One region of the Streptomyces sp. NPDC033165 genome, then DNA from elsewhere that is predicted to be linked to it. Evidence: predicted binding sites of a transcription regulator. Region 1 holds the regulator's gene; each other region holds the start of a gene.
What was found. Region 1 encodes HrcA, which represses chaperone genes, less so after heat shock. Its sites were predicted from a motif close to TTNGCACTCNGNNNNNCNGAGTGCNAA; they were not measured.
Positions count from the first base shown of each region.

Region 2: groL (chaperonin GroEL) is a predicted target of HrcA. The motif match lies at 7,447-7,473, and genes of this name have one in related genera.
Region 3: groES (co-chaperone GroES) is a predicted target of HrcA. The motif match lies at 7,094-7,120, and genes of this name have one in related genera.

Region 1 covers NZ_JBVIPK010000011.1:39,085-48,831, reverse strand. Annotated here, with positions in the region: gene ACZ5WC_RS24155 (SpoIIE family protein phosphatase) at 1-51, shown strand, start outside; gene hemW (radical SAM family heme chaperone HemW) at 104-1,345, shown strand; gene ACZ5WC_RS24145 (ABC transporter substrate-binding protein) at 1,361-4,237, opposite strand; gene ACZ5WC_RS24140 (DUF3097 domain-containing protein) at 4,394-5,212, opposite strand; gene ACZ5WC_RS24135 (MBL fold metallo-hydrolase) at 5,332-6,063, opposite strand; gene hrcA (heat-inducible transcriptional repressor HrcA) at 6,228-7,244, shown strand; gene dnaJ (molecular chaperone DnaJ) at 7,245-8,384, shown strand; gene ACZ5WC_RS24120 (nitronate monooxygenase) at 8,517-9,590, shown strand; gene ACZ5WC_RS24115 (16S rRNA (uracil(1498)-N(3))-methyltransferase) at 9,587-9,747, shown strand, end outside.
Region 2 covers NZ_JBVIPK010000013.1:136,405-146,151, forward strand. Annotated here, with positions in the region: gene ACZ5WC_RS26580 (ABC transporter substrate-binding protein) at 1-1,009, shown strand, start outside; gene ACZ5WC_RS26585 (DUF3263 domain-containing protein) at 1,053-1,340, shown strand; gene otsB (trehalose-phosphatase) at 1,473-2,324, shown strand; gene ACZ5WC_RS26595 (alpha,alpha-trehalose-phosphate synthase (UDP-forming)) at 2,332-3,723, opposite strand; gene ACZ5WC_RS26600 (glucosyl-3-phosphoglycerate synthase) at 3,792-4,742, opposite strand; SAM riboswitch class I at 4,896-5,023, shown strand; gene thrC (threonine synthase) at 5,042-6,355, shown strand; gene ACZ5WC_RS26610 (MoaD/ThiS family protein) at 6,388-6,666, shown strand; gene ACZ5WC_RS26615 (cold-shock protein) at 7,085-7,291, shown strand; gene groL (chaperonin GroEL) at 7,636-9,258, shown strand; gene ACZ5WC_RS26625 (hypothetical protein) at 9,345-9,587, shown strand.
Region 3 covers NZ_JBVIPK010000002.1:342,618-352,364, forward strand. Annotated here, with positions in the region: gene ACZ5WC_RS05965 (hypothetical protein) at 1-205, opposite strand, end outside; gene tsaB (tRNA (adenosine(37)-N6)-threonylcarbamoyltransferase complex dimerization subunit type 1 TsaB) at 398-1,045, shown strand; gene rimI (ribosomal protein S18-alanine N-acetyltransferase) at 1,093-1,566, shown strand; gene tsaD (tRNA (adenosine(37)-N6)-threonylcarbamoyltransferase complex transferase subunit TsaD) at 1,566-2,696, shown strand; gene ACZ5WC_RS05985 (hypothetical protein) at 2,693-2,962, shown strand; gene ACZ5WC_RS05990 (VOC family protein) at 3,164-3,628, shown strand; gene ACZ5WC_RS05995 (hypothetical protein) at 3,656-4,390, shown strand; gene ACZ5WC_RS06000 (THUMP-like domain-containing protein) at 4,557-5,831, opposite strand; gene ACZ5WC_RS06005 (polysaccharide deacetylase family protein) at 5,976-6,893, shown strand; gene groES (co-chaperone GroES) at 7,277-7,585, shown strand; gene groL (chaperonin GroEL) at 7,684-9,309, shown strand; gene ACZ5WC_RS06020 (SDR family NAD(P)-dependent oxidoreductase) at 9,403-9,747, opposite strand, start outside.

The sequences.
Region 1 (9,747 bases):
GAGCACCCGCCGGACGACGACGTGGCCCTGCTGGTGCTGCACGCGGACTGAAGCGCGCCGGTGAAAGGCGGCCCGGTCCGGCGGACTCCCGCGGCGAGCGACAATGGTCCCTATGCCTTCCGTACTGCCCGATGGTGAGCCCGTGCCCGACGACGGGGCACTGCCCCGCCATGCCCTGGAAGGCGCAGCCGACCGCCCGCTCGGCTTCTACCTGCACGTTCCGTACTGCGCCACCCGCTGCGGCTACTGCGACTTCAACACCTACACCGCCACCGAGCTGCGCGGCTCCGGCGGCGCCCTGGCCTCCCGGGACAACTACGCCGCCCACCTGATCGAGGAGGTCCGCCAGGCCCGCAAGGTCCTCGGCGACGACCTCCGCCCCGTCCGTACGGTCTTCGTCGGCGGCGGCACCCCCACCCTGCTGCCCGCCGCCGACCTCGTACGGATGCTGGCGGCGATCAGGGACGAGTTCGGGCTCGCCGAGGACGCGGAGATCACCACCGAGGCCAATCCGGAGTCCGTCGATCCGGCCTATCTCTCCGCGCTGCGCGAGGGCGGCTTCAACCGGGTCTCCTTCGGAATGCAGAGCGCCAAGCAGCACGTCCTGAAGATCCTGGACCGCACGCACACTCCCGGCCGCCCCGAGGCCTGTGTCGCCGAGGCGCGGGCCGCGGGCTTCGACCACGTCAACCTCGACCTGATCTACGGCACCCCCGGCGAGTCGGACGACGACTGGCGGGCCACCCTGGACGCGGCGATCGGCGCGGGCCCCGACCACGTCTCCGCGTACGCGCTCATCGTCGAGGAGGGCACCCAGCTCGCCCGCCGCATCCGGCGCGGCGAGATCCCCATGACCGACGACGACGCCCACGCCGACCGCTATCTGATCGCGGACGAGGCCTTCGCCGCCGCCGGGTTCGACTGGTACGAGGTCTCCAACTGGGCCACCACCGAGGCGGGCCGCTGCCTCCACAACGAGCTGTACTGGCGCGGCGCCGACTGGTGGGGCGCGGGCCCCGGCGCCCACAGCCACGTCGGCGGGGTCCGCTGGTGGAACGTGAAGCACCCGGGCGCGTACGCCCAGGCGCTCGCCGAGGGCCGGTCGCCCGGCGCGGGCCGCGAGATCCTCGCCGCTGAGGACCGCAGGGTCGAGCGCATCCTGCTGGAGCTGCGGCTCCGCGAGGGCTGCCCGCTCTCCCTCCTGAAACCCGACGGCCTCGCCGCCTCCCACCGCGCCCTGGCCGACGGCCTGCTGGAGCCGCAGCCGTACGAAGAGGGCTGCGCGGTCCTCACCCTGCGCGGGCGGCTCCTGGCCGACGCCGTCGTCCGCGACCTCGTCGACTGATCCCGGCGCGCCCCCTCACGGCTTGCAGTCCTTCGCCGTCAGCGGCGGCGCGACCCCGGCGGGCTTGCCGCAGACGAGGGTCCGCTCGGCGGTCGGCCCGGGGCGGACCACCTTGACGATGTTCAGGCCGTGCACGTTGTCGGAGACCGAGGCCTTCGCCCGGCTGAACGAGATCGTCCCCGTGGGCATGTTGTTCAGGTCCACCGTGTGCAGCGTCGCCCATGTCTCGGCGGCGCTCCGGCGGGCGTCCCCGCGCGCGGCGGCGTCGTACAGGGCCGCCGTCGCGCTGTAGGCGATGACGGTCTGCCCGCTGGCGAACAGCTCGTCCTCGTACGCCGGACGCCCCGAGGCCAGGCTCGTGACCTCGCCGTCCGGGTGCAGGGCCCGCAGGGTGCGGTGCGCGTCCCCGTAGAAGCCCAGGTTCTTTCCCCGGTCCAGCGGGGCGAGCGAGCTGTGGTAGAGCGTGACGTTCGTCGCGATGGACGTGCTGTCGCTGAACGTGCTCTTCGTCAGATCGTCGCCCGTGAACACCGTCATCCGCCGGTCCGAGCACCCGGTGGTCTCCGACAGGCCCCGCATCAGGGTCCGTACGTCCTCGACGCGCCCCGCGAAGTACAGCGCGTCCGGGACCCGCTCGGCCTGGCAGATGGTGGTCAGCGGGGCGTTGAGACTGGCGCCGCCCGCGAGGCCGTACTCCACGTCCCGGCCCAGCGTGAAGCCCGCGTCCCGGAGCATCTCCTTGCCCGCGGCCCGCTGCTCGGCGGTGTAGCGGTCCTTGTCCCCGTTCCGGGCCCGGCGCGACAGCACGATCGAGTGCGGGGCCTCCATGGTCTTCGCGATCTGCCCGGCGACCAGCCCCAGCGCGTACGTCTGCTCCTCGTCCGTCGCCGCGAGACCGAAGTAGTTGGGGTACCGGCGGGGGAGGTCGCTGCTGGAGTTCGTCGTGTTGACCAGCGGCAGCCCGGCGTCGCGCAGCAGAGCCGCCGCGTCGTCGCTCTCGTCGGTGTTGCGGCCCAGGCCCACCACGCCGACCACCGTGGGGTCACGCTCCGCCACCTCGATGATCTTGCGGACGGCGGTGAGCTGCCGCAGCATGTCCTCGCCGCCGTTGGCGGTGAGCACCCGCAGCTTGACCGACCGCCGCACGGTCTTGTTCACCGCCCGCTGCTGGAGGTAGACGCCGGTCAGCTCCTCCAGGCCCTTGCGGGTCTCCTCGCGGTCCTTGCCCGTGGAGGTGAGCGGACCGGCGTAGATGACCGTGACGTACCGGTCGCCCGGCTCGATGTCCGCGTTCTCCTCGCGGATCGCCCGCTCGATCCGGTCGAACGTGATGCCCTTCCCGGCCCCGTTCAGCTCCAGGTCGTTGCCGCGTGCGAACCGCACCTCGGGCGCGGTCGCCACCCCGACGCACTCCCGGTCGCCGTCGGCCCCGGCCCAGACGGCGTCCGTGTTGCGGTCGGTCAGCGGGCCGTGGCAGTAGGTCTCCCGCCAGTGCCCGGCCCACAGGAACGCCCCCAGCAGGCTGCCCACCACGACCAGCGCGATGCTCGCCCGCGACATCACCCACCAGGCCCAGGTGCGCCGCACCCGGTAGGTCACCAGCTGGGCGTGGGCGTGCTCGTGGGTCAGCTTCTCCGTGGACAGCGGCAGCCGCAGCACCCACGCCAGCGTCGCGGCCGCCACCGGCGACTGCCCCAGGCTCAGATCGTCGACCCACCGCTCGTACCGGGCCCGGGCCCCCGACGCACCGGTCGGCGCGCCGGGGCCCGGCCGCTCCGGGGGAAGCGGCGGGGTGTGCCGCATGATCTCGGCGGCCGGCAGCGAGGCGAGCAGCAGCAGCGGATCGACCTCACTGCGCCGCGACCGTACGTTGTTGATCGCGTTGATCAGCAGGATGCCGCCGTCGTCCTGGGTGGCCCGGGGCAGGAACACCACCGGCGGCACCGTGCGCTTGCTGCGCCGCCAGTCCAGCGCGTGCGGCCGGTAGGCGTGCCGCAGGTCCTCCAGCAGCGCCTGCACCCGCAGCTCCAGATGGAACTGGCGCGCGTGCTCGTCGCCCGCCCCCGCGTCCGCCACCCGCTCCGCGACCGCCGCCGCCCGCGCCCGGATCACCCGCCACGACCCGCTCGGCGAGAACCACGACCAGCCGTCCGAGGGATAGCCGGTGCTGGAGGCGGCCAGTGAGGAGGTGGTGGCGAACCAGCGGCTGGCCCGGCGCAGCCACAGCAGCGGCGGCGCGGCCCGGGTCAGCAGCCCCGCGACGGCCAGGGCGATCAGCGCGCCCGCCGCCACCAGGGCCGTCAGCAGCCAGTCGATCTCCCCGAACAGCACACCGAGCAGCGCGATGAACAGCGCGCCGATGAAGGTCTCCGGCCGCACCGAATCCCGCAGCGAGTCCCACCAGGTGCCCCGGCGAGGCCGGTCCGCCCGCCAGCGCAACCGGCTCAGCTGCTCCAGAATCCTTTCCTCGCGCACCCCCTCCGCGCCGCCGCCGGACTGCTCGACCACCGTCGCGGTCGCCTGCTCGATCGCCCCGAGCAGCCGGGAGCGCGGAAAGGGGAACGGCTTGTACTGGGCGTTCTCGCGGGTCTCCCACGGCTTCTCGGACAGCGTGCGCACCATGTCGAGCGCCGCTTCGTACGGTGTGGCCCCGTCGCCGTCCAGCAGCCGCACCGGCACCCGGCGCAGCTCGTTGGCCCGATGCACCTGGTGGACGAGGCGTTCGACCCGGGCGTCGATCTCCGGCCCGGCCCCGGCGTCCGCCGCCTGGGCGACCACGAGCGGCATCACCGGACGGTTCACCCGGTACCGGTCGATCAGCTGCTGCATCAGGTGGAAGACGGCGGAGGCCGCCTCATTGTCCGCACTGTCCCGCCAGACCTCGCGCGCCATCGCCCCGTGCCCTTCCCCCGTGTGTCCATGAGCCCGTGTCCCCACCCTCAATAACCGATGGTGCGCGTGGGGCGCAGGCATTCACAGGGATCGGCACATGATCGTCCTGGAGAGGGGCGGTCAGGCCCACATCGGACCGGCGTCAGGCCCTGGACATCAGGCCGGAAGGGTGACGAAGTCGATCAATTCCTCCACGCGGCCCAGGAGTTGCGGTTCAAGATCCTTGTAGCTGTGCACCTTCGACAGAATGTGCTGCCAGGCCGCCCCGGTGTTCTCCGGCCACCCCAGCGCCCGGCACACCCCCGTCTTCCAGTCCTGCCCGCGCGGTACGACCGGCCAGGCGTCGATCCCCACCGAGGACGGCTTCACCGCCTCCCACACGTCGATGTACGGGTGCCCCGCCACCAGCACATGCGCACCGGTCACCCGCTCGGCGATCCGGGACTCCTTGGAGCCGGGCACCAGATGGTCCACCAGCACCCCCAGCCGCGCGTCAGGGCCCGGTGCGAACTCTCCGACGATCGCGGGAAGGTCGTCGACGCCCTCCAGGTACTCCACGACCACACCCTCGACGCGCAGGTCGTCGCCCCACACCCGCTCGACCAGCTCCGCGTCGTGCCGGCCCTCCACATAGATCCGCCCGGCCCGCGCCACCCGGGCCCGCGCACCGGGCACCGCCACCGAACCGGAGGCCGTACGGGCGGGGCGCACCGGACCGCCCGCCGACGGGCGCACCAGGGTGACGACCTTGCCCTCCAGCAGGAAGCCGCGGGGCTCCATCGGGAACACCCGGTGTTTGCCGAAGCGGTCCTCCAGGGTGACCGTGGGCCCCTGGGCCGTCTTCTCGCAGCGGATCACCGCCCCGCAGAAGCCGGTGGCGACCTCCTCCACGACCAGATCGGGCTCGGCGGGGACCTCGGGCACGGGGGCGGACCGCTTCCACGGCGGGGTCAGGTCCGGCTGGTAGCTGCGCATGCCCCGACGATAATCGTCACACCGGCGCGACAAACCTCACGCCGCGACCCTCAGGGAGCCGCTCCGCCATCGCGGGAATCCTCACGCCACCGCGAACCGCTCCGCCATCGCGGGAATCCTCACGCCACCGCGAACCGCTCCGCCAGTGCCGCCCGTTGCGCCCGGACGAACGCCGCGTCGACAGCAGCCCCGTGCCCCGGTACGTACACCGCGTCCTCGCCGCCCAGCTCCAGCAGCCGGTCCAGCGCGGCCGGCCAGCGCGAGGTGACCGCGTCCGGGCCCGCCTGCGGTTCGCCCGACTCCTCGACCAGATCGCCGCAGAGCACCACCGCCGGGTCCGGGCCCGCCCCCGGCACCAGCACCGCGAGGTCGTGGCTGCTGTGCGCGGGGCCCAGGTCGGCCAGCAGCACCCGGCGGCCGCCGCCCAGATCCAGCGTCCGCTCGCCGTGCACCTCGTGGTGCGGGGCCACCAGCGTGTCCGCCGACCCGGCCGCCTCGTCCTCCGGCACCCCGTGGTGCACCGCCGACGCGTACAGCTCCTGCTCCCCGCCCCGCAGCAGGGCCGTGAGGCCCGCCGACCCGTACACCTGGGCCCCGGCGAACGCCGCCGTGCCCAGTACGTGATCGAAATGGGGGTGGCTCAGTGCGATATGCGTCACCCTGCGGCCGAGCAGCGCCTCGGCCTGGCGCCGCAGCTCGACGCCCTCGCGCAGCGTCGAACCCGTGTCGTGGAGCAGTACGCCCTCCGTCCCGGCGACCAGCGCGACGGTGGCGTCCCAGCCGGGGAGCCGCCGCCGGCCGATACCGTTGCCCAACCGCTCCCAGCCGAAGTCTTCCCAAGCGACGTCCATACGGCGACGCTATCGGCAGCGACCTGCGGCCTCCCGCCGGGACCTGGCCGGTCGCCCTTGCCCACGCCCCACCCCGCCCCCGTACACTGACCGGGGGATTGCTGGCACTCGTACGCACCGAGTGCCAGACAGGGACCGGAGAACGACAGCTGGAGGTGTGCGCGATGCTCAGCGAACGCAGACTCGAAGTGCTGCGCGCCATCGTCCAGGACTATGTCGGCACCGAGGAGCCCGTCGGCTCCAAGGCGCTCACCGAGCGGCACCGGCTGGGCGTCTCCCCGGCCACCGTCCGCAACGACATGGCGGTGCTGGAGGACGAGGGCTTCATCGCGCAGCCGCACACGAGCGCGGGACGCATCCCGACCGACAAGGGGTATCGCCTCTTCGTCGACAAGCTCGCGGGCGTCAAGCCGCTGTCCTCGCCCGAGCGCCGGGCCATCCAGAATTTCCTGGACGGCGCGGTCGACCTCGACGACGTCGTCGGCCGGACCGTGCGGCTGCTCGCGCAGCTGACCCGGCAGGTCGCCGTCGTGCAGTACCCCTCGCTGACCCGCTCGACGGTGCGGCACGTGGAGCTGCTGTCGCTGGCCCCCGCCCGGCTGATGCTGGTCCTGATCACGGACACCGGCCGGGTCGAACAGCGTATGATCGACTGTCCCGCGCCGTTCGGTGAGGCATCGCTCGCGGATCTGCGGGCCCGGCTGAACAGCCGGGTCGTCGGACGCCGCTTCGCGGATGTCCCGCGGCTGGTGCGGGAGCTGCCGGAATCCTTCGACAGCGAGGACCGGGGGACGGTCTCCACGGTTCTCTCCACTCTTCTCGAAACCCTGGTCGAGGAGACGGAGGAGCGGCTGATGATCGGCGGCACCTCCAACCTCACCCGCTTCGGACACGACTTCCCGGTGATGATCCGGCCGGTGCTGGAAGCACTGGAGGAACAGGTCGTCCTGCTGAAGCTGCTGGGTGAGGCCACGGACTCGGGCATGACCGTACGGATCGGGCACGAGAACGCCCACGAGGGGCTCAACTCCACGTCCGTCGTCGCGGTCGGCTACGGTTCGGGCGACGAGGCAGTCGCCAAACTCGGCGTGGTCGGACCGACCCGCATGGACTACCCCGGAACGATGGGAGCGGTACGCGCAGTGGCACGTTACGTCGGACAGATCCTGGCGGAGTCGTAAGTGGCCACCGACTACTACGCCGTACTCGGCGTACGCCGCGACGCATCGCAGGACGAGATCAAGAAGGCATTCCGTCGGCTCGCCCGCGAGCTGCATCCGGATGTCAACCCGGACCCGAAGACCCAGGAGCGGTTCAAGGAGATCAACGCCGCTTACGAGGTGCTGTCGGACCCGCAGAAGAAGCAGGTCTACGACCTCGGCGGCGACCCGCTCTCCGGCAACGGCGGTGGCGGCGGCGCGGGCGGTTTCGGTGCCGGAGGCTTCGGCAACTTCTCCGACATCATGGACGCGTTCTTCGGAACGGCCTCGCAGCGCGGGCCCCGCTCGCGCACCCGGCGCGGCCAGGACGCCATGATCCGGCTGGAGATCGACCTCGCCGAGGCGGCCTTCGGCACCACCAAGGACATCCAGGTCGACACGGCGGTCGTCTGCAACACGTGCAGCGGCGAGGGCGCGGCCCCCGGCACCTCCGCCCAGACCTGTGACATGTGCCGCGGCCGCGGCGAGGTCTCGCAGGTCACCCGGTCATTCCTGGGCCAGGTCATGACCTCGCGGCCCTGCCCGCAGTGCCAGGGCTTCGGTACGGTCGTGCCGACGCCGTGCCCGGAGTGCGCCGGTGACGGCCGCATCCGCTCGCGCCGCACGCTCACGGTCAAGATCCCCGCGGGCGTCGACAACGGCACCCGTATCCAGCTCGCCGGTGAAGGCGAGGTCGGCCCCGGCGGCGGCCCGCCCGGTGACCTCTACGTCGAGATCCACGAGCTGCCGCACTCCGTGTTCCAGCGGCGCGGCGACGACCTGCACTGCACGGTCACCATCCCCATGACGGCGGCGGCCCTGGGCACCAAGTGCCCGCTGGAGACGCTGGACGGCCTGGAGGAGATCGACATCCGGCCCGGCACCCAGTCCGGCCAGTCCGTGCCGCTGCACGGGCGAGGGATCACCCATCTGCGCGGCGGCGGTCGGGGCGACCTGATCGTGCACGTCGAGGTGATCACCCCGTCCAAGCTCGACCCGGAGCAGGAGCGGCTGCTGAGGGAGCTGGCGAAGCTGCGCGGTGAGGAGCGGCCCACCGGCCAGTTCCAGCCAGGTCAGCAGGGTCTGTTCTCCCGTCTGAAGGACGCGTTCAACGGTCGCTGAGCCGCTTTTCGCCTTTCACCGCACCGCCCGCCGGTCTTCTTCCGGCGGGCGGTGCGGCGTACGGCGGAAGAACCGGTCAGGTCGTCGGCTGGCTGATTCGGCCCTGTGCGCGGGACGTGGCACGATGCGGTCATGTCCTCCGAGTTGACCGATCTCTGCCGGTATCCGATCGTGCAGGCCCCGATGGCGGGCGGCGCGTCCGGACCTCAGCTCGCCGGAGCCGTCGCCGAAGCGGGCGGGCTCGGGTTCCTGGCCGCCGGGTACAAAACGGCGGACGGGATGTACAACGAGATCAAACAGCTGCGGCGGCTCACCTCCCGGCCGTTCGGCGTCAACCTCTTCATGCCGCAGCCCGCGCTCGCCGACCCCAGCGCCGTGGACGTCTACCGCCAGCAGCTCGCCGGTGAGGCCGCCTGGTACGAGACGCCGCTCGGCGACCCGGACAGCAGCGGCGACGACGGCTACGAGGCGAAGGTCGCGATCCTGCTGGAGGACCCGGTCCCCGTGGTCTCCTTCGCCTTCGGCTGCCCGACCCGCGACACCCTCGACGCGTTCGCCAGGGCGGGGACGCTGACCATCGTGACGGTCACCTCCGCCGAAGAGGCCCAGGCGGCGCAGTGGGCTGGTGCCGACGCCGTCTGTGTCCAGGGCGTCGAGGCGGGCGGCCACCAGTCCACCCACCGCGACGACCCGCAGGCCGACCACACCGGCACCGGGCTGCTCTCCCTGGTCACCCAGGTCCGCGAGACCGTGCAGATCCCCCTCGTCGCCGCCGGCGGCCTGATGCGCGGCGCCCAGATCGCCGCCGTCCTCGCGGCGGGCGCGGACGCCGCCCAGTTCGGCACCGCCTTCCTCATCTGCCCCGAGTCCGGGGCGCACCTGCTGCACAAGCAGGCCCTGACCAACCCGTTGTTCGTCCGCACCGAGCTGACCCGCGCCTTCTCCGGGCGGCCCGCACGCGGCCTGGTCAACCGTTTCATCCGCGAGCACGGCCCGTACGCCCCCGCCGCCTACCCCCAGGTCCACTACGTCACCAGCGGGCTGCGCCAGGCCGCCGCCAAGGCCGGGGACGCGCAGGGCATGGCCCTGTGGGCGGGGCAGGGCCACCGGATGGCCCGCGAACTGCCCGCGGGCGAGCTGGTCGGACTGCTCGCCGCCGAACTGGAGGCCGCCCGGTCGGCCCTGAGCATGAGGAGCCCCCGGTGACCGCACCGGTCTTCGTCGTCGAACGGATGCCCACCGGGCCGGAGTTCGTCCTGGAGGGATCCGAAGGGCGGCACGCCGTCTCCGTGAAGCGCCTCCAGCCCGGCGAGGACGTCGTCCTCACCGACGGCCTCGGCCACTGGGCGGAGGGTGTCGTACG
Region 2 (9,747 bases), on a different contig from region 1:
GATGGTCAAGGCCGGCAAGGCCCCGGACATCGCCCAGATCGGCGCGTACGCCGACTACGCCAAGGGCGGCAAGCTCTACACCGCCGACGAGACGCTCGCCATCCGCACCACGGCGAACTTCCTCCCCTCGCTCACCGACGCCGGCAGGGTCGACGGCACCCTCTACGGGATGCCCTTCGTCGCCAGCACCCGGCTGCTCTTCTACAACGAGAAGCTCTTCGACCAGGCGGGCCTGGACGCCCCCGAGACCTGGGACGACATCGCCGCCGGCGCCGCCGCGCTCAAGGCGAAGGGCGTCGACTACCCCTTCGCCCTGCCGCTCGGGCAGGAGGAGGCCCAGGCCGAGACCCTGATGTGGCTGCTCAGCGGTGGCGGCGGCTACACGGACGAAGTCGGCGCGTACGACATCGACTCGGCCGCGAACATCAACACCTTCCGCTGGCTCCGGGACAACCTGGTCGGCAAGGGCCTCACCGGCCCCGTCGCACCGGCCAAGCTCGACCGGGCGAAGGCGTTCGAGGCGTTCACCGAGGGCAAGGTCGGCATGCTCAACGGCCACCCCACGCTGATGGACGAGGCCGAGGCCAAGGGCGTCAAGGTCGGCATGGTCCCGCTGCCCGGCGTCGACGGGCCCACCACCGGCTCCATGGGCGTCGCCGACTGGATGATGGGCTTCAAGCAGAACGGTCACCGCAAGGAGATCGGCAAGTTCCTCGACTACGCCTACACCGACGAGAACGTCCTCGCCTTCGCCGAGGAGTACGACCTGCTCCCGGTCACGGGCAGCGCCTCCGCCGCGATGGAGTCGGACAAGAAGCACAAGAAGCTGCACGAGTTCCTGGCGGCCCTGCCGAACTCGACGCTGCCCCCCTTCGGCAAGACGTCCTGGGCCACGGTCAGCGACGCGGTCAAGAGGAAGATCGGCGACGCGGTCGCCCCGGGCAGCAACCCCGAGAGCGTGCTCGGCGGGATATCCGCCGAGGCGACGCAGGCGGAGGCGGCGGAGTAGTCGGTCGGTGTCGTTGTCGGGGGCGGGCGTTAGGTTGGTTGACATGACCGCCCCTGATCGCGACAACCGTGGCACCGAGCCCGAGCCCGAGCCCGGCCCCGGTTCCGCCGCGCTGTCGGTACGGGAGCGGGCGCTGCTCGCCCTGGAGCGGCGGTCCTGGGCAGGGCCGGGTGCCAAGGAGCGGGCGATCCGGGAGGAGCTCGGGATCTCGCCGGTCCGCTACTACCAGCTGCTGAACGCGCTGATCGACGACGAGCGAGCCCTGCGGGAGGACCCGGTCACGGTGAACAGGCTGCGGCGTGTGCGCGACGCGCGACGCGGCCGCCGCTGACCCGGCCGGCGGCCTCCGCTGACAGGCCGTGGGCGGGACCCGCCGCACCGCGACCAGGCTCTGGCCGACGTGTTTGCGCTTCCGTCACCGGAAGGGAGGCCGCCACTCGCCGCACGGCGTTAGGGTCGCAGCATGGGCAGCCACTCCGCACACCTGCCGACCCCGACCACCCCGGCCGGCCGCGAGGGCCTGAGCGCCGTCCTCGCCCGCCCCGACCGCGCGGTCATCGCCCTCGACTTCGACGGCACGCTCGCCGACATCGTCCCGGACCCCGAGCAGGCCCGGGCCCACCCCGGCGCGGTGCCCGCGCTCGCCGCGCTCGCGCCGAAAGTCGCCTCCATCGCCGTGATCACCGGCCGCCCGGCGGGCGTCGCGGTGCGCCACGGCGGCTTCGCGGGCGTCCCCGGCCTGGAGCACCTCGTCGTTCTCGGACATTACGGCGCCGAGCGCTGGGACGCCGTGACCGGCACCGTCCACGCCCCCGCCCCGCACCCCGGCGTCAGCGCCGTGCGCGCCGAACTCCCCGGCGTACTGGACGAGTTCGGAGCCTGGCACGGCACCTGGATCGAGGAGAAGGGGCAGGCCGTCGCCGTCCACACCCGGCGGGCCGAGGACCCGCAGGCGGCCTTCGAGGCGCTGCGCGGCCCCCTGGGCGAGCTGGCCGCGCGGCACGGGCTGATCGTCGAACCGGGACGCCTCGTCCTGGAGTTGAGGCCGCCGGGCATGGACAAGGGCGTCGCCCTGGCGGACTACGTGACGGAGCTGGACGCCGAGTCCGTGGTGTACGCGGGCGACGACCTCGGGGACCTCGCCGCGTTCGCCGCGGTGGAGAAGCTGCGGACGGGGGGCCCGGACGGCATCCCCGGCCTGCTGGTGTGCAGCGGCAGCACCGAGGTGCCCGAACTGGCCGAGCGCGCCGACCTGTCGGTGCCGGGCCCGGCCGCCGTGGTGGACTTCCTGGCGGCGCTGGCCGAGCGCCTCTGAAGGGCCCTCACCCCTCCCGCAGCGCCTCCAGCTGGTCCAGGAACCACTGCTGCGGTGGCAGTGCGGTCGCCGCCTCGGCCAGTCGTTTCGTGCGGCCGGAGCGCTCGTCCCCGTTCATCGTCAGCGCCTCGTGCAGGGCCTCGGCGGTGCCCGTCACGTCGTACGGGTTCACCACGATCGCGTCCTCGCCCAGCTCCTCGTACGCGCCCGCCTCCCGCGACAGCACCAGCGCGCAGCCGTGGTCGGAGACGACGGGGACCTCCTTGGCGACCAGGTTCATGCCGTCGCGGATCGGGTTGACCAGCGCCACGTCCGCCAGCCGGTACGCGGCCAGCGAGCGGGCGAAGTCGTCCTTGACGTGGAGGACGACCGGCGTCCAGCTCTCCGTCCCGTACGCCCCGTTGATCTCCGTGGCCAGGGACTGCACCGCGGCCGTGTAGTCCCGGTAGACCGCGAGGTCCTGGCGGGAGGGGTAGGCGAAGGCGATGTGCACGACGCGCTCGCGCCACTCCGGGTGGGCGTCCAGCAGGGCCCGGTACGCGTGCAGGCCGCGCACGATGTTCTTGGACAGCTCGGTGCGGTCCACCCGGACGATGGTCTTCCGGCCCTCGCCGATCTGCTCCCGCAGCGCCGCCATCCGGTCGTCGACGTCCGGTTCCCGGGACCGCCGCCGCAGGAAGTCCGCGTCGGCCCCCAGCCCGTGCACCCCGATCCGGGTCCCGCCGGTCCCGCCGAGGAACTCCGTGCAGCAGCCGATGAACGCGTCCGCCCAGCGGCGGGTCAGGAAGGCGGCCCGGTCCGCGCCGAGGATGCCGCGCAACAGCTGCTCGGCGATGTCGTCGGGCAGCAGCCGGAAGTAGTCGACGGGCGCCCACGGGGTGTGCGAGAAGTGGCCGATCCTCAGGTCGGGGCGCAGCTCGCGGAGCATCCCGGGGACCAGGGCCAGGTGGTAGTCCTGGACGAGGACCGCCGCCCCGGGGCCCGCCTCCTCGGCGAGCGCCCGGGCGAAGGCCCGGTTGTACGTCTCGTACGAGGCCCACCGGCGGCGGAACTCCGCGTCGAAGACCGGCTCGACCGGGGTCTGGTAGAGCAGGTGGTGGACGAACCACAGCACGGAGTTGGCGATGCCGTTGTACGCGTCGGCGTGCACCTCGGCGTCGATGTCCAGCATCCGGACGCCCGGCTCACCGACCCCGCGCCGCACGGCCTCGCGGTCGCCGTCGCCGAGGGCCGCGCAGACCCACAGTTTGTCGTCCACGGCGCTCAGTCCGGAGACGAGGCCGCCGCCGCCGCGCCTGGCGTCGAGCGTCCCGTCCTCACCGAGCGTGTACGAGACCGGGCCGCGGTTGGACGCGACGAGAACCTGGGCAGTCGAGTTGGGTGCGTGCTCGGAGACCATGTAGCGGAACCTAGCCCGTTACGGAAGCCGCCAAACGCCTCGGCCCGCACACAGCCCGGCGGACCCCCTCACGCCGCGTGGCGCTCCGCGTACTCCGCGATCTCCCGCATCGGCGGTCGCTCCTCCGTGTCCACCGCATGGGTGTGCGGCACGAACCCCTCCGCGCTCCGTTCGAACTGGGTCAGTGCGGGCCGCACCAGATGGCCCCGGGAGAGCCGCAGCTGTGCTGTGCGGTAGATCGCCGCCGCCATCCGGCCCAGCGCCTGCCCGTCCTGGTGGCGGTGGACGCGCACCCCGACGTCGACCTGGCCCAGCGCGTCCAGGCCCACGGTGTGCAGCGCGTCCACCAGCAGCCCCAGCTCCACCCCGTAACCGACCGGGAACGGCAGCCGCTCCAGCAGTGAGCGCCGCACCGCGTACTCCCCGCCCAGCGGCTGTACGAATCCGGCCAGCTGCGGCCAGTGCAGATTGAGCAGCGGCCGGGCCACCAGCTCGGTGACCCGGCCGCCCTGACCTGCGCTGTTGCCGAGCGGACGGTCGTACATCGCCTTGACGAACTGGACGGTGGGGTCGGTCAGCAGCGGTCCGACGGTCCCCGAGACGAAGTCCGCCGAGAAGTCCTTCAGATCGGCGTCGACGAAGCAGACGATCTCGCCGCTGGTCACCAGGAGCGACCGCCACAGCACCTCGCCCTTGCCGGGCAGGGCCGGGATACGGGGGAGGATCGCGTCCCGGTGGACCACCCGGGCGCCCGCCGCCCGGGCGGCGGCGGCGGTGGCGTCGGTGGAGCCGGAGTCGATCACCACGAGCTCGTCGACCAGCCGGACCTTCTCCATCAGCTCGCGCCGGATCGTCGTCACGATCGCCCCGACCGTGGCCTCCTCGTTCAGCGCGGGCAGCACCACGCTCACCGACGTACGGCGGGGGTCGGCGGCCCGGGCGTCGGTGAGCCGGTCCAGCGGGCGGTCGTCGCACGACCAGGAACGCCTGGTCAGCCAGCGCTCCACCTCTTCGAGCACGGTCGGCACTCCCTGTGTGTGATCCATCTCGCGGTTCGGACGACTATCTCAACGGTCCGGTGCTTCGGTTACAGTCTTGAACAACGCGGATGACCGTCGCATGTCGGGGTCACACCGCACATAAACGCCTGGATCGAAGATCCAGCGCCATAGAGCTCATCCAGAGGGACTGAGGGAACGGCCCGTTGAAGTCCCGGCAACCCTCCTACCGACCGCGAGGTCACGGTGGGGAAGGTGCCAATTCCGTCTTGTGGCGAAATGCGTCGCGAGGAAGATGAGGAGAAAGGGCCTCCGCCATCATGGCTGTTCAGACAGTTGCAGGTAACGCCGCCACCCCCGGCACCACCACTACGCCTTCCGTGGACCTCGGTCCCGCCGCGGCGCTTTCCTGCCGCGAGTGCGGCGAGCGTTTCGAGCTCGGCCCCCTTTTCGCCTGTGCGTCCTGTTTCGGGCCGCTGGAAGTGGCGTACGACCTGCCCACCGGTTCCCCCGAGGAGCTGAAGGCGCGCATCGAGGCCGGTCCGGACAACATCTGGCGCTACGCCCCGCTGCTGCCGGTCCCCGCCGACGTGGCGCGGAAGCCCAACCTCACCCCCGGCTTCACCAAGCTGGTCAAGGCCGACAACCTCGCCCGTGAGCTGGGCGTCACCGGCGGCCTGTACGTGAAGGACGACTCCGGCAACCCGACGCACTCCTTCAAGGACCGCGTCGTCGCGATCGCCGTCGAGGCCGCCCGCGCCTTCGGTTTCACCACCCTCTCCTGCTCCTCCACGGGCAACCTGGCCGGTGCCGTCGGCGCCGCCGCCGCCCGCGCCGGACTGCGCTCCTGCGTGTTCATCCCGCACGACCTGGAGCAGGGCAAGGTCGTCATGGCCGCGGTGTACGGCGGTGAACTGGTCGGCATCGAGGGCAATTACGACGACGTCAACCGCTTCTGCTCCGAGCTCATCGGCGACCCGCTCGGCGAGGGCTGGGGCTTCGTCAACGTCAACCTCCGCCCGTACTACGGCGAGGGCTCCAAGACCCTGGCGTACGAGATCTGCGAGCAGCTCGGCTGGCGGCTGCCCGACCAGATCGTCATCCCGATCGCGTCCGGCTCCCAGCTGACGAAGATCGACAAGGGGCTCCAGGAGCTCATCAGGCTCGGCCTGGTCGAGGACAGGCCGTACAAGATCTTCGGAGCCCAGGCCGAGGGCTGCTCCCCGGTCTCCGCCGCCTTCAAGGCCGGTCACGACGTCGTGCGGCCCCAGAAGCCGAACACCATCGCCAAGTCGCTGGCCATCGGCAACCCGGCGGACGGCCCGTACGTCCTGGACATCGCCCGCCGCACCGGCGGCGCGGTGGAGGACGTCACCGACGAGCAGGTCGTCGACGCGATCAAGCTGCTGGCCCGCACCGAGGGCATCTTCGGCGAGACGGCGGGCGGGGTGACGCTCGGCGTGACGAAGAAGCTCATCGAGGCCGGCGTCATCGACCCGGCGCTCACCACCGTCGTGGTCAACACCGGCGACGGCCTCAAGACGCTCGACGCGGTCTCCGCGACCTCGCAGGCCACGGCGACGATCAAGCCGAGCCTGGAGGCGTTCCGCGCCGCGGGCCTCGGCTCCGCCTGACCACCCCAGAACGAAGGAAGAAGGGCACCACCATGAGCGTCAAGGTCCGCATCCCCACCATCCTCCGTACGTACACGGGCGGCCAGGCCGAGGTCACGGCGGAGGGCGCGAAGCTCTCCGAGGTCATCGAGTCCCTGGAGAAGAACCACCCCGGCATCGCCGCCCGCGTCCTGGACGACCAGGGCAAGCTGCGCCGCTTCGTCAACGTGTACGTCAACGACGACGACGTGCGCTTCGAGGGCGGCCTGGACGCGGCCACGCCCGACGGCGCCGGGGTCTCGATCATCCCGGCCGTGGCCGGCGGCTGCTGACTCCGCAACACCCGCAGCACCCGCAGTTGCCCCCTCCGCGAGAGAAGCGGAGGGGGCAATTCTGCATGGTTGAGCGCGGTACAGTTGGGGAAGCCCCCTCCGCTGCCCGTGCCCGCCCGCATATGAGAATGCGCCCGGACCGATAAGAAGCAGCCAAAGTACGTGAACCTCTTGAGGCATAAGTGGCCTTTGCCTGGCCCGACTTGCCCGTAATTTTCAGCAATCCCACATATTCGGGCGTTCGGTCGCGCCCAGAATTCTCGTCCGATTGACCTGTTGCAGAGGGCAGTTGGACAGATACATTCAGCCGCGGTCGACGCGCTACGGCGCCGCACACCCTCTCCTGTCGGAGGGTGAGTTCTGACCCGGGCCCGCGAAGTGCGGTCCTGTGCAAGGGCCAGTAATAGGGGAGTTAGGCATGGCTCAGGGCACCGTCAAGTGGTTCAACGCGGAGAAGGGGTACGGCTTCATCGCGGTCGACGGTGGTGCGGATGTTTTCGTCCACTACAGCGCGATCCAGATGGACGGGTACCGCACCCTCGAAGAGGGTCAGCGAGTTGAATTCGAGATCTCGCAGGGCCAGAAGGGGCCCCAGGCCGACATGGTCAAGCTCGCCGTCGGCTGAGCTCGGCGCGGTCGTCCGACGACACCACTCACGCACGAAGGGCCCGGCCCCCGGATCAGGGGGACCGGGCCCTTCGCGCGTGCCGGGGCCGGGGTGGACGGCGCGGCCGCTGTCCGGATCCGGTCCGCTGTCCGGTCCATATTCGACCAGGGACGCTTGCACTCGCAGGGGTCGAGTGCTAATCATTGGCGTTAGCACTCTCCAGGTGAGAGTGACAGAACTTGGACCGGGCCGGTGAGGCCCGCAGGCGCGGTGGGGCAAGGAACCACCACGCACGCAGGCCGTCCGTCGCGGGCGCCTCTCGGTCCGGAGAAATCCACCCCTGTCCGGGAGGACCACTTCACATGGCCAAGATCATCGCGTTCGACGAGGAGGCACGGCGCGGTCTCGAGCGCGGGATGAACCAGCTCGCCGACGCCGTCAAGGTCACCCTCGGCCCCAAGGGCCGTAACGTCGTCCTCGAGAAGAAGTGGGGCGCGCCCACGATCACCAACGATGGTGTTTCCATCGCCAAGGAGATCGAGCTCGAGGACCCGTACGAGAAGATCGGTGCGGAGCTGGTCAAGGAGGTCGCCAAGAAGACGGACGACGTCGCCGGCGACGGTACGACCACCGCCACCGTTCTGGCTCAGGCTCTCGTCCGCGAGGGCCTGCGCAACGTCGCCGCAGGCGCCAACCCGATGGCGCTCAAGCGGGGCATCGAGAAGGCCGTCGAGGCCGTCTCCGCCGCCCTGCTGGAGCAGGCCAAGGACGTGGAGACCAAGGAGCAGATCGCTTCGACCGCCTCCATCTCCGCCGCCGACACCGAGATCGGCGCGAAGATCGCCGAGGCGATGGACAAGGTCGGCAAGGAAGGCGTCATCACCGTCGAGGAGTCCCAGACCTTCGGTCTGGAGCTGGAGCTCACCGAGGGTATGCGCTTCGACAAGGGCTACATCTCGGCGTACTTCGCCACCGACATGGAGCGTATGGAGGCGTCGCTCGACGACCCGTACATCCTGATCGTCAACTCGAAGGTCGGCAGCGTCAAGGACCTGATCCCGCTGCTGGAGAAGGTCATGCAGTCGGGCAAGCCGCTGCTGATCATCGCCGAGGACGTCGAGGGCGAGGCCCTGTCCACCCTGGTCGTCAACAAGATCAAGGGCACCTTCAAGTCCGTCGCCGTCAAGGCCCCGGGCTTCGGTGACCGCCGCAAGGCCATGCTCGCGGACATCGCCATCCTCACCGGTGGCACCGTGATCTCCGAGGAGGTCGGCCTCAAGCTGGAGAACGCCGGGCTCGACCTGCTCGGCCGCGCCCGCAAGGTCGTCATCACCAAGGACGAGACCACGATCGTCGACGGTGCCGGTGACAGCGACCAGGTTCAGGGTCGCGTCAACCAGATCCGTGCCGAGATCGAGAACTCCGACTCGGACTACGACCGCGAGAAGCTCCAGGAGCGCCTGGCGAAGCTCGCGGGCGGCGTGGCCGTCATCAAGGCCGGCGCCGCCACCGAGGTGGAGCTCAAGGAGCGCAAGCACCGCATCGAGGACGCGGTGCGCAACGCCAAGGCCGCCGTCGAGGAGGGCATCGTCGCCGGTGGTGGCGTGGCTCTGCTCCAGGCCTCGGCCGTCTTCGAGAAGCTCGACCTCACGGGTGACGAGGCGACCGGCGCCAACGCCGTGAAGCTCGCGCTGGAGGCCCCGCTCAAGCAGATCGCCGTCAACGGTGGTCTTGAGGGCGGCGTCGTCGTGGAGAAGGTCCGCAACCTGCCGATCGGTCACGGCCTCAACGCCGCGACCGGCGAGTACGTCGACATGATCGCCGAGGGCATTCTCGACCCGGCGAAGGTCACGCGCTCCGCTCTGCAGAACGCCGCGTCCATCGCCGCGCTCTTCCTCACCACCGAGGCCGTCATCGCCGACAAGCCCGAGAAGGCCGGCGCGGCCGCCCCGGGCGGCATGCCGGGCGGTGACATGGACTTCTGATCGGGTCCGGTCCGCCGGTCGATCGTAGTTCCGCGTACGTCCCACAGGGGCGGTATCTCCCTCACCGGAGGTACCGCCCCTGTGGCGTGTCCCGGGACAGGTTCCGCTGGGACAATGCGGGGACGGTTGTACGGACACGGGGGCGGGGCGGCCATGACGGCAGGACCGACCCCGAGACGATCACGGCCACGCAGGTCTTCGACGGCGGACGGCGGTTCGCGCACTCGTCGGAGCTCGTCGGCGACGGCATGATCCCGCTGCTGCTGGGCGTGGGAACGGCGGCCTGGGGCGGCTACCGGGTGCGCGAGGCGGGCCGGTGGCGGGCCTGAGCCACCGGCGGCGGGCCTGATGCCCACCGTAGGCGCACCTGAGTCCACCGGAGGCGCACCTGAGCCCACCGGAGTGCGCCTGAGCCCACCGGAGTGCGCCTGAGGAGGGCGCCGCGGCCGTTCGGCATGGCCGAATGCTTACTTGTAGCTCCCAGCGCCC
Region 3 (9,747 bases), on a different contig from region 1:
CGTAGACGACACGCTCACCGGTGCCGGACGCGGCCGGGACGGCCAGCGGATCGACCGGGGCCTTCGGCTTGGCGGAGGTCTGGGCGGACGCCGATGCGGAGGTCTTCGGGCCCGGCGTGGAGGCCACCGAGTCGGGGGCGTTCGCCGAGGCCTGGTAAGCGAGGAAGGCGACCGCGGCGACCGCCGCCGCAGTGAGCCCGGCCACGATTCCCGAGCTGCTCCTTGCCACCGTGAACTCCCCTTTCGACGGCCGTCCGCCGCATGTCGTACAAGCGTTTACGTCGTACCCGCGGATACCCGGTGACGGTAGCAGCCGGGAGGGCGCCGTCCGGGACGCCGTACGGACGCCGTAACGCCGTCGGCGGAGCCGTAGGCTGTTTGCGTGCTCTTGCTCGCCATGGATACCGCCACGCCCGCCGTCACCGTCGCTCTCCACGACGGTACGTCCGTCCTCGCCGCCTCCGGGCAGGTCGACGCCCGCCGGCACGGGGAGCTGCTGCTGCCCGCCGTCGACCGGGTCCTCGCCGAGGCCGGGACGAAACTCGACGCCGTGACGGACATCGTCGTCGGCATCGGCCCCGGCCCGTACACCGGACTGCGGGTCGGCCTGGTCACCGCCGCGACCTTCGGCTCCGCCCTCTCCGTACCGGTCCACGGGCTGTGCACCCTGGACGGCCTCGCGTACGCCGCCGGTCTTGAGGGGCTGGAGGGGCCCTTCGCCGTGGCGACGGACGCGCGCCGCAAGGAGGTCTACTGGGCGCGGTACGAGGACGCCCGCACCCGTACGGGCGAACCTTCCGTCGACCGGCCCGCCGACATCGCCGCCGAGCTGGCGGGGCTGCCCGTGGTCGGGGCGGGCGCGGTGCTGTATGCGGACGCCTTCCCGGACGCCCGCGGCCCCGAGCACGTCTCCGCCGGGGCGCTCGCCGCGCTCGCCGCCGAACGGCTGGCCGCCGGGCAGAAGCTGCCGGAGCCCCAGCCGCTGTACCTGCGCAGGCCCGACGCCCAGGTGCCGAAGAACTACAAGGTGGTCACGCCGAAGTGAGCGCCGCGACCTCCAAGGCCTCCGCCACCGCCGCAGTGCTGCGCGAGATGCGCTGGTGGGACATCGCACCGGTGCTGGAGCTGGAGCACGCCCTGTTCCCGGACGACGCCTGGTCGCCCGGGATGTTCTGGTCCGAGCTGGCCCACGCGCGCGGCCCCGGCGCCACCCGCCGCTATGTCGTCGCCGAGGACCCGGCCACCGGCCGGATCGTCGGCTACGCAGGGCTCGCCGCCCTCGGCGACCTCGCCGACGTCCAGACGATCGCGGTCAGCCGCGAGGCGTGGGGCACCGGCCTCGGCTCGGAACTCCTCACGGACCTGCTGAAGCACGCCACGGCCTTCGAGTGCGCCACGGTGCTCCTGGAGGTCAGGGTCGACAACACCCGGGCGCAGAAGCTGTACGAGCGGTTCGGCTTCGAACCGATCGGCTTCCGCCGCGGCTACTACCAGCCGGGGAACGTGGACGCCCTGGTCATGCGCCTCACCATGCAAGAGCACGTATCGGAAAACGGGACTGAATGATGGCTGCCGACGAACCCCTCGTACTCGGCATCGAGACCTCCTGCGACGAGACCGGCGTCGGCGTCGTCCGCGGCACGACCCTGCTCGCCGACGCCGTCGCCTCCAGCGTCGACACCCACGCCCGCTTCGGCGGCGTCGTCCCGGAGATCGCCTCCCGGGCCCACCTGGAGGCGATGGTCCCGACCATCGAGCGAGCCCTGAAACAGGCCGGGGTCAGCGCCCGGGACCTCGACGGGATCGCCGTCACCTCGGGCCCCGGGCTCGCGGGCGCGCTGCTCGTCGGAGTCTCGGCCGCGAAGGCGTACGCGTACGCGCTCGGCAAGCCGCTCTACGGGGTCAACCACCTCGCCTCGCACATCTGCGTCGACCAGCTGGAGCACGGCCCGCTGCCGGAGCCGACGATGGCGCTGCTGGTCAGCGGCGGCCACTCGTCGCTCCTGCTGGCCCCCGACATCACCAGCGACGTACGGCCCCTCGGCGCGACCATCGACGACGCGGCGGGCGAGGCGTTCGACAAGATCGCCCGCGTCCTGCACCTCGGCTTCCCCGGGGGCCCCGTCATCGACCGCCTGGCGAGGGAGGGCGACCCGAAGTCGATCGCCTTCCCGCGCGGCCTGACCGGCCCGCGCGACGCCCCCTACGACTTCTCCTTCTCCGGTCTGAAGACCTCCGTCGCCCGCTGGATCGAGGCGAAGCGCGCGGCGGGCGAGGAGGTGCCCGTACGGGATGTGGCGGCGTCCTTCCAGGAGGCGGTGGTGGACGTGCTGACCCGCAAGGCGGTCCGGGCCTGCAAGGACGAGGGCGTCGACCACCTGATGATCGGCGGCGGGGTGGCGGCCAACTCCCGCCTCCGCGCCCTGGCCGAGGAGCGCTGCGCGCGCGCGGGCATCCGGCTGCGGGTGCCACGCCCGGGCCTGTGCACGGACAACGGCGCGATGGTCGCGGCGCTCGGCGCGGAGATGGTCGCCCGCAACCGGCGCCCCTCCGACCTGGAGCTGTCGGCGGACTCGTCGCTGCCGGTGACGGAGACGCACGTACCGGGGTCCGCGCATGGCCCCGGGCACTCCCACCCCCACTCCCATTCCCACGATCACGTGCACGAGATCAGTAAGGACAACCTCTACTCATGAGCGCCGCGACCGTCGTCCTGATGTGGGAGGCCCGCGCCGTGGAGGGCCGCGGCGGGGAACTCCTGGAGTGGGCGCGAGCCCGGGCCGCCGAGCTGTCCCGCGAACCGGCCCGCCGCGAACTGCTCCGCGCCCCGCAGGACCGGGTGCTGGTCATGACGTGGTGGGAGGAAGCGTCGTACGCCGACGACCTCCCCGAACTCCCCGAGCCCGACGCCGCCCTGATCACCCGGCCGGTGCACCGGTGGCGGTTCGAGGCGGTGGGCTGACCCTCCGCATGCCCGGGGCGAGCGTCAGCAGCTCGTTCCCGTCCCGGGGGCGCGCTGCCCGGGGGCAGTGGCGGGTCGGGACGTGCCCGTGGTGCGTTCGTGGTGCGTCCGTGGTGTGTACCGGCGGGTCCGATGAGTTCCCGCGTCGGCCGCGGTCTACCTTCCACAACGACCGGACCGGCGGAAAGCTAGGAGAACGTCATGCAGAAGATCACCCCCTGCCTCTGGTACGACGGCCAGGCGAAGGAGGCGGCCGAGCACTACGTCGCGATCTTCGGCGGTGACTCCCGCATCCTGGACACCACCTACTACGGCGAGGAGGCCCCGGGCGAGACGGGCTCGGTGCTCACCGTCGCATTCCGCCTCGCAGGGCAGGACTACATCGGGCTCAACGGCGGACCGCAGTTCCCGTTCACCGAGGCGATCTCGCTGTCCGTCGACTGTGCCGACCAGGCCGAGGTGGACCGGTTCTGGGCCGCGCTGTCCGAGGGCGGCGAGGAGGGTCAGTGCGGCTGGCTGAAGGACAAGTTCGGGGTCTCCTGGCAGATCGTGCCGAACGAGCTGCCGAGGCTGCTGGCCGACCCGGACCCCGCGAAGGCGGAACGGACCATGAAGGCCATGCTCGGAATGGGCAAGCTGGACATCCAGGCGCTGCGGGACGCGTGAGCGGACGGTGTCGGTAGTGTTTTGGGCATGTCACGACGTGCCCCGCTGCCGCCGCCTCCTCCGCCCGTCGGGATCCGGTCCTGGCCGGGCCGCGAGGCGATGCTCGCCGACCGGGCGGTGGTCCTGGGCGAGCTGGTGAAGATGCACGTGGGGCCGGGACGGCTCGGGCTGCTGTGGACGTGGGCCGGGCTCGCCGCGCTCGGCTGGAGCTTTCTGGGCACCGGCCTCCTGATGTTCCAGGAGGCCGCCGACGTCGCCGACATCGGTGCCTTCTTCGGCGGACTCGTCGCCCTCGTCCTCGGTCTGGGGCTCCTGATCCCGGCGGTCGTCTTCGTCTGCCTCGGCATCTCCCGGGCCCGCGAGGTCCGCTCGCTGCTCGCCGCCTGGGGTGCGCTGGACCGCGACCCGGAGCGCGACCGGCACCTGCGCAGGCCCGGCGCGAGCCTCGCCTGGCTGCTGCTGTCGTTCGTCCTGGGCGCGGCCGGGCTGGCCCTCTGCGTGATCGCCCCCGCGAGCGCCGAACCGGGGCGGCACACGTACGGGCTGGTCGCCCTGGTGGTGGGCGTCGGCATGGTCGCCTGGCTGACCGCGCTGATCGGCGCGGTCACGGCCCTGGCCCACCGTCGCTGGGTGGCGGGCGTTCTGACGGGGACCGGGACAGGGGGCGGGGGCGTGGCCGCGGGCGTCCGGCCGCCCGCGGCCCGGAAGCCCGAGCCGGAGCGGCCGCCCTTCGCCCGGACCGGCGGCCCCGGCCACCGCTGAGGCCTGCGGGGGGTCCGGCCGACCGTGGGCGCAGGGGTCCGGTCCGGCGGCGGGCCGGTATGTCAGCCCGTGCGCGGCCCGGCGTTTCAGCCCAGCGCGCGGCCCGGTGTTCCCGCTCAGCGCACGGGCCGGCGTTCCAGCTCAGCGCACGGGCCGGCGTTTCGACTCAGCCCAGCGGATGGCCGATCAGCATCGTCGGAGCCCCCGCCACCCGGGTCAGGAACACCGTCGCCGCGTTCGGGCCCTTCAGCTTCATCCGGCGGCGCAGCTCCTCCGGCTCGACCGCCGAGCCGCGCTTCTTGACGGTCAGTACGCCCACCTCGCGCTCCCGCAGCAGCGCCTTCAGCTTCTTCATGTTGAACGGCAGCTGATCGGTGATCTCGTACCCGGAGGTGTACGGGGACGAGTACGGCCGATCGCTCGTGACGTACGCGATCGTCTCGTCCACCAGCCGCCCGCCGCACCGCTCCACGATGTCGGCGACCAGATGGGCCCGGATCACCGCCCCGTCCGGCTCGTACAGGTACCGCCCGACCGGGCCGACCGGCGGGGCGGGCAGCGGGGCCGGGGCGCTCAGGGTGGCGCCAGACGGCAGCAGCGTGGCCCGGAACGAACCGGGCGCGAAGCCCGCCCCGTACCAGAGCACCGCCTCCTTCACATCGCCGGCGTCCGAGATCCACTCGGCCTCCGCCTCCGGGCCGATCGCCTCGTGCGGGATGCCCGGGGCGATCTTCAGCGCCGCCCTGGGGGCCTTCAGCGCGGCGGCCGTCGCCCAGGAGAGCGGCGGTGAGTACGCCTCCGGATCGAAGATGCGCCCGCCCGTCGCCCGGCCGCCGCCCCAGCCCGACGCGCTGCGCGCGGCCCCTCCCCTCGCGCCCCGCCGCGCCGGGTCCACGAAGACCGCGTCGTACGGGGAGGTGTCGATCTCCGTGACGTCGGCGCACCGCACCTCGATCAGTCCGGCGAGACCGAGCGCGTCCGCGTTGGCCCGGGCCACCTCGGCGGTCAGCGGGTCGCGGTCCACGGCCAGGACGCTGATCCCGGCGCGGGCCAGCGCGATGGCGTCGCCGCCGATGCCGCAGCACAGGTCCGCCACGCCGCGCACGCCGAGCGCGGCGAACCGGGCGGCGCGATACTCGGCGACCGAGGTGCGGGTGGCCTGCTCGACCCCGTTGGGCGTGAAGTACATCCGGTACGCGTCGGCCGCCCCGAACTTCGCGACCGCCCGCTGCCGCAGCCGGGCCTGCCCCAGGGCCGCCGAGACCAGCTCCGCCGGGTGCGTGCGGCGCAGCCGGGTCGCGGTGGCCAGCTCGTCGGCCGGGTCGTGGTCGCGCAGCTCGGCCAGCAGCTGCTCGCCCTCGGGGGTGCGCAGCGCGGCGAAGGCGGCGCCGGCGGGGTCGTCGGACGGGGCGGCGGGGGTCGTTGCGTTCACCCGGTCCATTGTGGGCCAGGCGCGCCGGTCGGGGCCCCTGTGGGCCGGCCGGGGGACGGGGCGGATCGGCTCGCGGTGTCGGGGCGGGGGGCGGGCGGGCGGCTGGCAGGATGCGGCGCCATGCAGCTAGTACGACAAAAAGAAAAATCAGCTATGAAGCGGCACAGGTCGGGCGTGGTCGTGCTGGCGGCCCTGCTGGCCGCCGCCGTCGCCTCCGGATGTGCGGCGGAGGGCGGCGCAGGGGCCCCCGGCGGTCCGGTGAAGCCCGCCGCCGGGGGGCAGCCCGGCGAGGCCGCACCGCAGGCCGGGCCCGCCCGTGCCCTGGACTCGTACGCCGAGGAACTCAAGCGGAAACAGGCCGCACGGGCCGTCGCCGCGAAGAAGTGGGGGCTGGCCAAGACCCCGCTCGCGGCCCCCGAACCGCCGAAGGCGAAGCCGCGCATCACCACCCGCAAGGGGTTCGAGGTCCGGGACGACGCCGGGCTGCCCCCCGTCTTCACCACGGTCCCGACCAAGGAGAAGATCGTCTTCCTGACGATGGACGACGGCGCGGAGAAGGACCCCGCCCTGCTGCGGATGATGACCGAACTGGACATCCCGTACAGCGCGTTCATCAGCGACTACGTCACCAACGACGACTACGGCTACTTCAAGAAGATGCAGAAGCGCGGAGTGGTCATCAGCAACCACACGCTCAACCACCGCTATCTGCCCGGACTGTCGTACGCCGAGCAGAAGAAGGAGATCTGCGGCCAGCAGGAGAAGATCCTCAAGCACTACGGGAAGCGGCCGACCCTCTTCCGCCCGCCCTACGGCAACTACAACCGCGACACCCTCGTCGTCGCCAAGTCCTGCGGCATCACCGCCGTACCCCTGTGGACCGCCGAGGCCTTCCCCGACCACATGGAATGGCGCGAGTGGGACCGGGACCTGCACCCGGGCGACATCGTCCTCACCCACTTCCGGGGCAAGGGCGACTGGAAGGGCACGATGCCCGACATGATCCGCCGGGTCATGAAGACCGTCACGGACAAGGGCTACGCGGTGGCGAAGCTGGAGGACTACGTCTGACCTGCGCCTCCCGTGCCTCCTCGCCGGCGTACGGATCGGAAGGTGTACGGCCCCCAATGCGCGCTCAGCCCCCGTTGAGCGCGCATTCGTCGTCGTACGGAACGCAGAGCCCCGCCCCCGCGTTGCCCGGACAGGGACCGGATCGGTGACCGGACCGGTGGCCGGGCAGCGCTCCGGCCGAGACGCGCGAGGGTGGTGAATTGGCACTCCGCTTGACCGAGTGCTAATCGCGGTCATAGTCTCAGGTCTGGCACTCCCCCCGGGAGAGTGCCAGCACCACACTGTGCGACAGGGCAGGTCCGGCACCCGCGACGACGGATCGGTCTGGTCGCCACCCACAGACTGTTAAACCCCGTGAGATCTCCGAAGGGGGAGACCGGATCGTGTCGACCACCAGCTCCAAGGTTGCGATCAAGCCGCTTGAGGACCGCATTGTGGTCCAGCCGCTCGACGCCGAGCAGACCACGGCTTCCGGCCTGGTCATTCCGGACACCGCGAAGGAGAAGCCCCAGGAGGGCGTCGTCCTCGCTGTGGGCCCGGGCCGCTTCGAGAACGGCGAGCGTCTTCCGCTCGACGTCAAGACCGGCGACGTCGTCCTGTACAGCAAGTACGGCGGCACCGAGGTGAAGTACAACGGCGAGGAGTACCTCGTCCTCTCGGCCCGCGACGTTCTCGCGATCGTCGAGAAGTAATTCACCCACGTTTGCTTGTGTTCTGCGCCCCTGGCCCCCTGCGAAATAACTAGCCGGGTGGCGAGGGGCGCAGTTCGTTCGAGAGGGAAGTACAGCCCATGGCGAAGATTCTGAAGTTCGACGAGGACGCCCGTCGCGCCCTTGAGCGCGGCGTCAACAAGCTTGCCGACACGGTCAAGGTGACGATCGGCCCCAAGGGCCGCAACGTCGTCATCGACAAGAAGTTCGGCGCTCCCACCATCACCAACGACGGTGTCACCATCGCGCGCGAGGTCGAGCTCGACGACCCGTACGAGAACCTCGGTGCCCAGCTCGTCAAGGAGGTGGCGACCAAGACCAACGACGTAGCGGGTGACGGCACCACCACCGCGACCGTCCTGGCCCAGGCGCTGGTCCGCGAGGGTCTGCGCAACGTCGCCGCGGGCGCCTCCCCGGCCGCCCTGAAGAAGGGCATCGACGCCGCCGTCAAGGCCGTGTCCGAGGAGCTCCTCGCGACCGCCCGCCCGATCGACGACAAGTCCGACATCGCCGCCGTGGCCGCGCTCTCCGCGCAGGACACCCAGGTCGGCGAGCTCATCGCGGACGCGATGGACAAGGTCGGCAAGGACGGTGTCATCACCGTCGAGGAGTCCAACACCTTCGGTCTGGACCTGGAGTTCACCGAGGGCATGGCCTTCGACAAGGGCTACCTCTCCCCGTACATGGTGACCGACCAGGAGCGTATGGAGGCCGTCCTCGACGACCCGTACATCCTGATCCACCAGGGCAAGATCGGCTCCATCCAGGAGCTGCTGCCGCTCCTGGAGAAGGTCATCCAGGCCGGTGGCTCCAAGCCGCTCCTGATCATCGCCGAGGACGTCGAGGGCGAGGCGCTCTCCACCCTCGTCGTCAACAAGATCCGCGGCACCTTCAACGCCGTCGCGGTGAAGGCCCCGGGCTTCGGCGACCGCCGCAAGGCCATGCTCGGCGACATCGCCACCCTCACCGGTGCGACCGTCATCGCCGAGGAGGTCGGCCTCAAGCTCGACCAGGCCGGTCTGGACGTGCTCGGCACGGCCCGCCGCGTCACGGTCTCCAAGGACGACACGACCATCGTCGACGGCGGCGGCGACGCCGGTGACGTCAAGGGCCGCGTCAACCAGATCAAGGCCGAGATCGAGACGACGGACTCCGACTGGGACCGCGAGAAGCTCCAGGAGCGCCTCGCGAAGCTGGCCGGCGGCGTGTGCGTCATCCGCGTCGGTGCCGCCACCGAGGTGGAGCTCAAGGAGAAGAAGCACCGCCTTGAGGACGCCATCTCCGCCACCCGCGCCGCGGTCGAGGAGGGCATCGTCTCCGGCGGTGGCTCCTCCCTCGTCCACGCCGTGAAGGTCCTGGAGGGCAACCTCGGCAAGACCGGCGACGAGGCCACCGGTGTCGCGGTCGTCCGCCGTGCCGCCGTCGAGCCGCTGCGCTGGATCGCCGAGAACGCCGGCCTGGAGGGTTACGTCATCACCTCCAAGGTCGCCGAGCTCGACAAGGGCCAGGGCTTCAACGCCGCCACCGGCGAGTACGGCGACCTGGTCAAGGCCGGCGTCATCGACCCGGTCAAGGTCACCCGCTCCGCCCTGGAGAACGCCGCGTCCATCGCGTCGCTGCTGCTCACGACCGAGACCCTCGTCGTCGAGAAGCCGGCCGAGGAAGAGGCCGACGCCGGTCACGGCGGCCACGGCCACTCCCACTAGTACCTCTCCGGTACGCGCGGCGGCCCGCTACGCGTTCGAGGCCCGGTACCCCCGTCGCGGGGGTACCGGGCCTCGATGCGTTCCCGACGGGAACTACTGCGGGCCGTACTTGCGGCCCGTCCGCGACGTCACCCCGCCCAGCAGACCGCGCGGGGCCACCTTCACCAGCCCCATCAGCGCCTTGTAGCGCGGGTCCGGGACCGACAGCGACTTGCCCCGCGCCAGATCCGCCAGCGCCGCCGCCACCAGCTTGTCCGCGTCCAGCCACATCCAGCCCGGGATGTTGTCCGTACCCATCCCGGCCCGCTCGTGGAACTCCGTCCGCACGAACCCGGGGCACAGCGCCATCAGCCGCACCCCCGACCCGCCCAGGTCCCGCGCCGCGCCCTGGGTGAACTGCACGACCCAGGCCTTGGACGCCCCGTACGTACCGCGCGG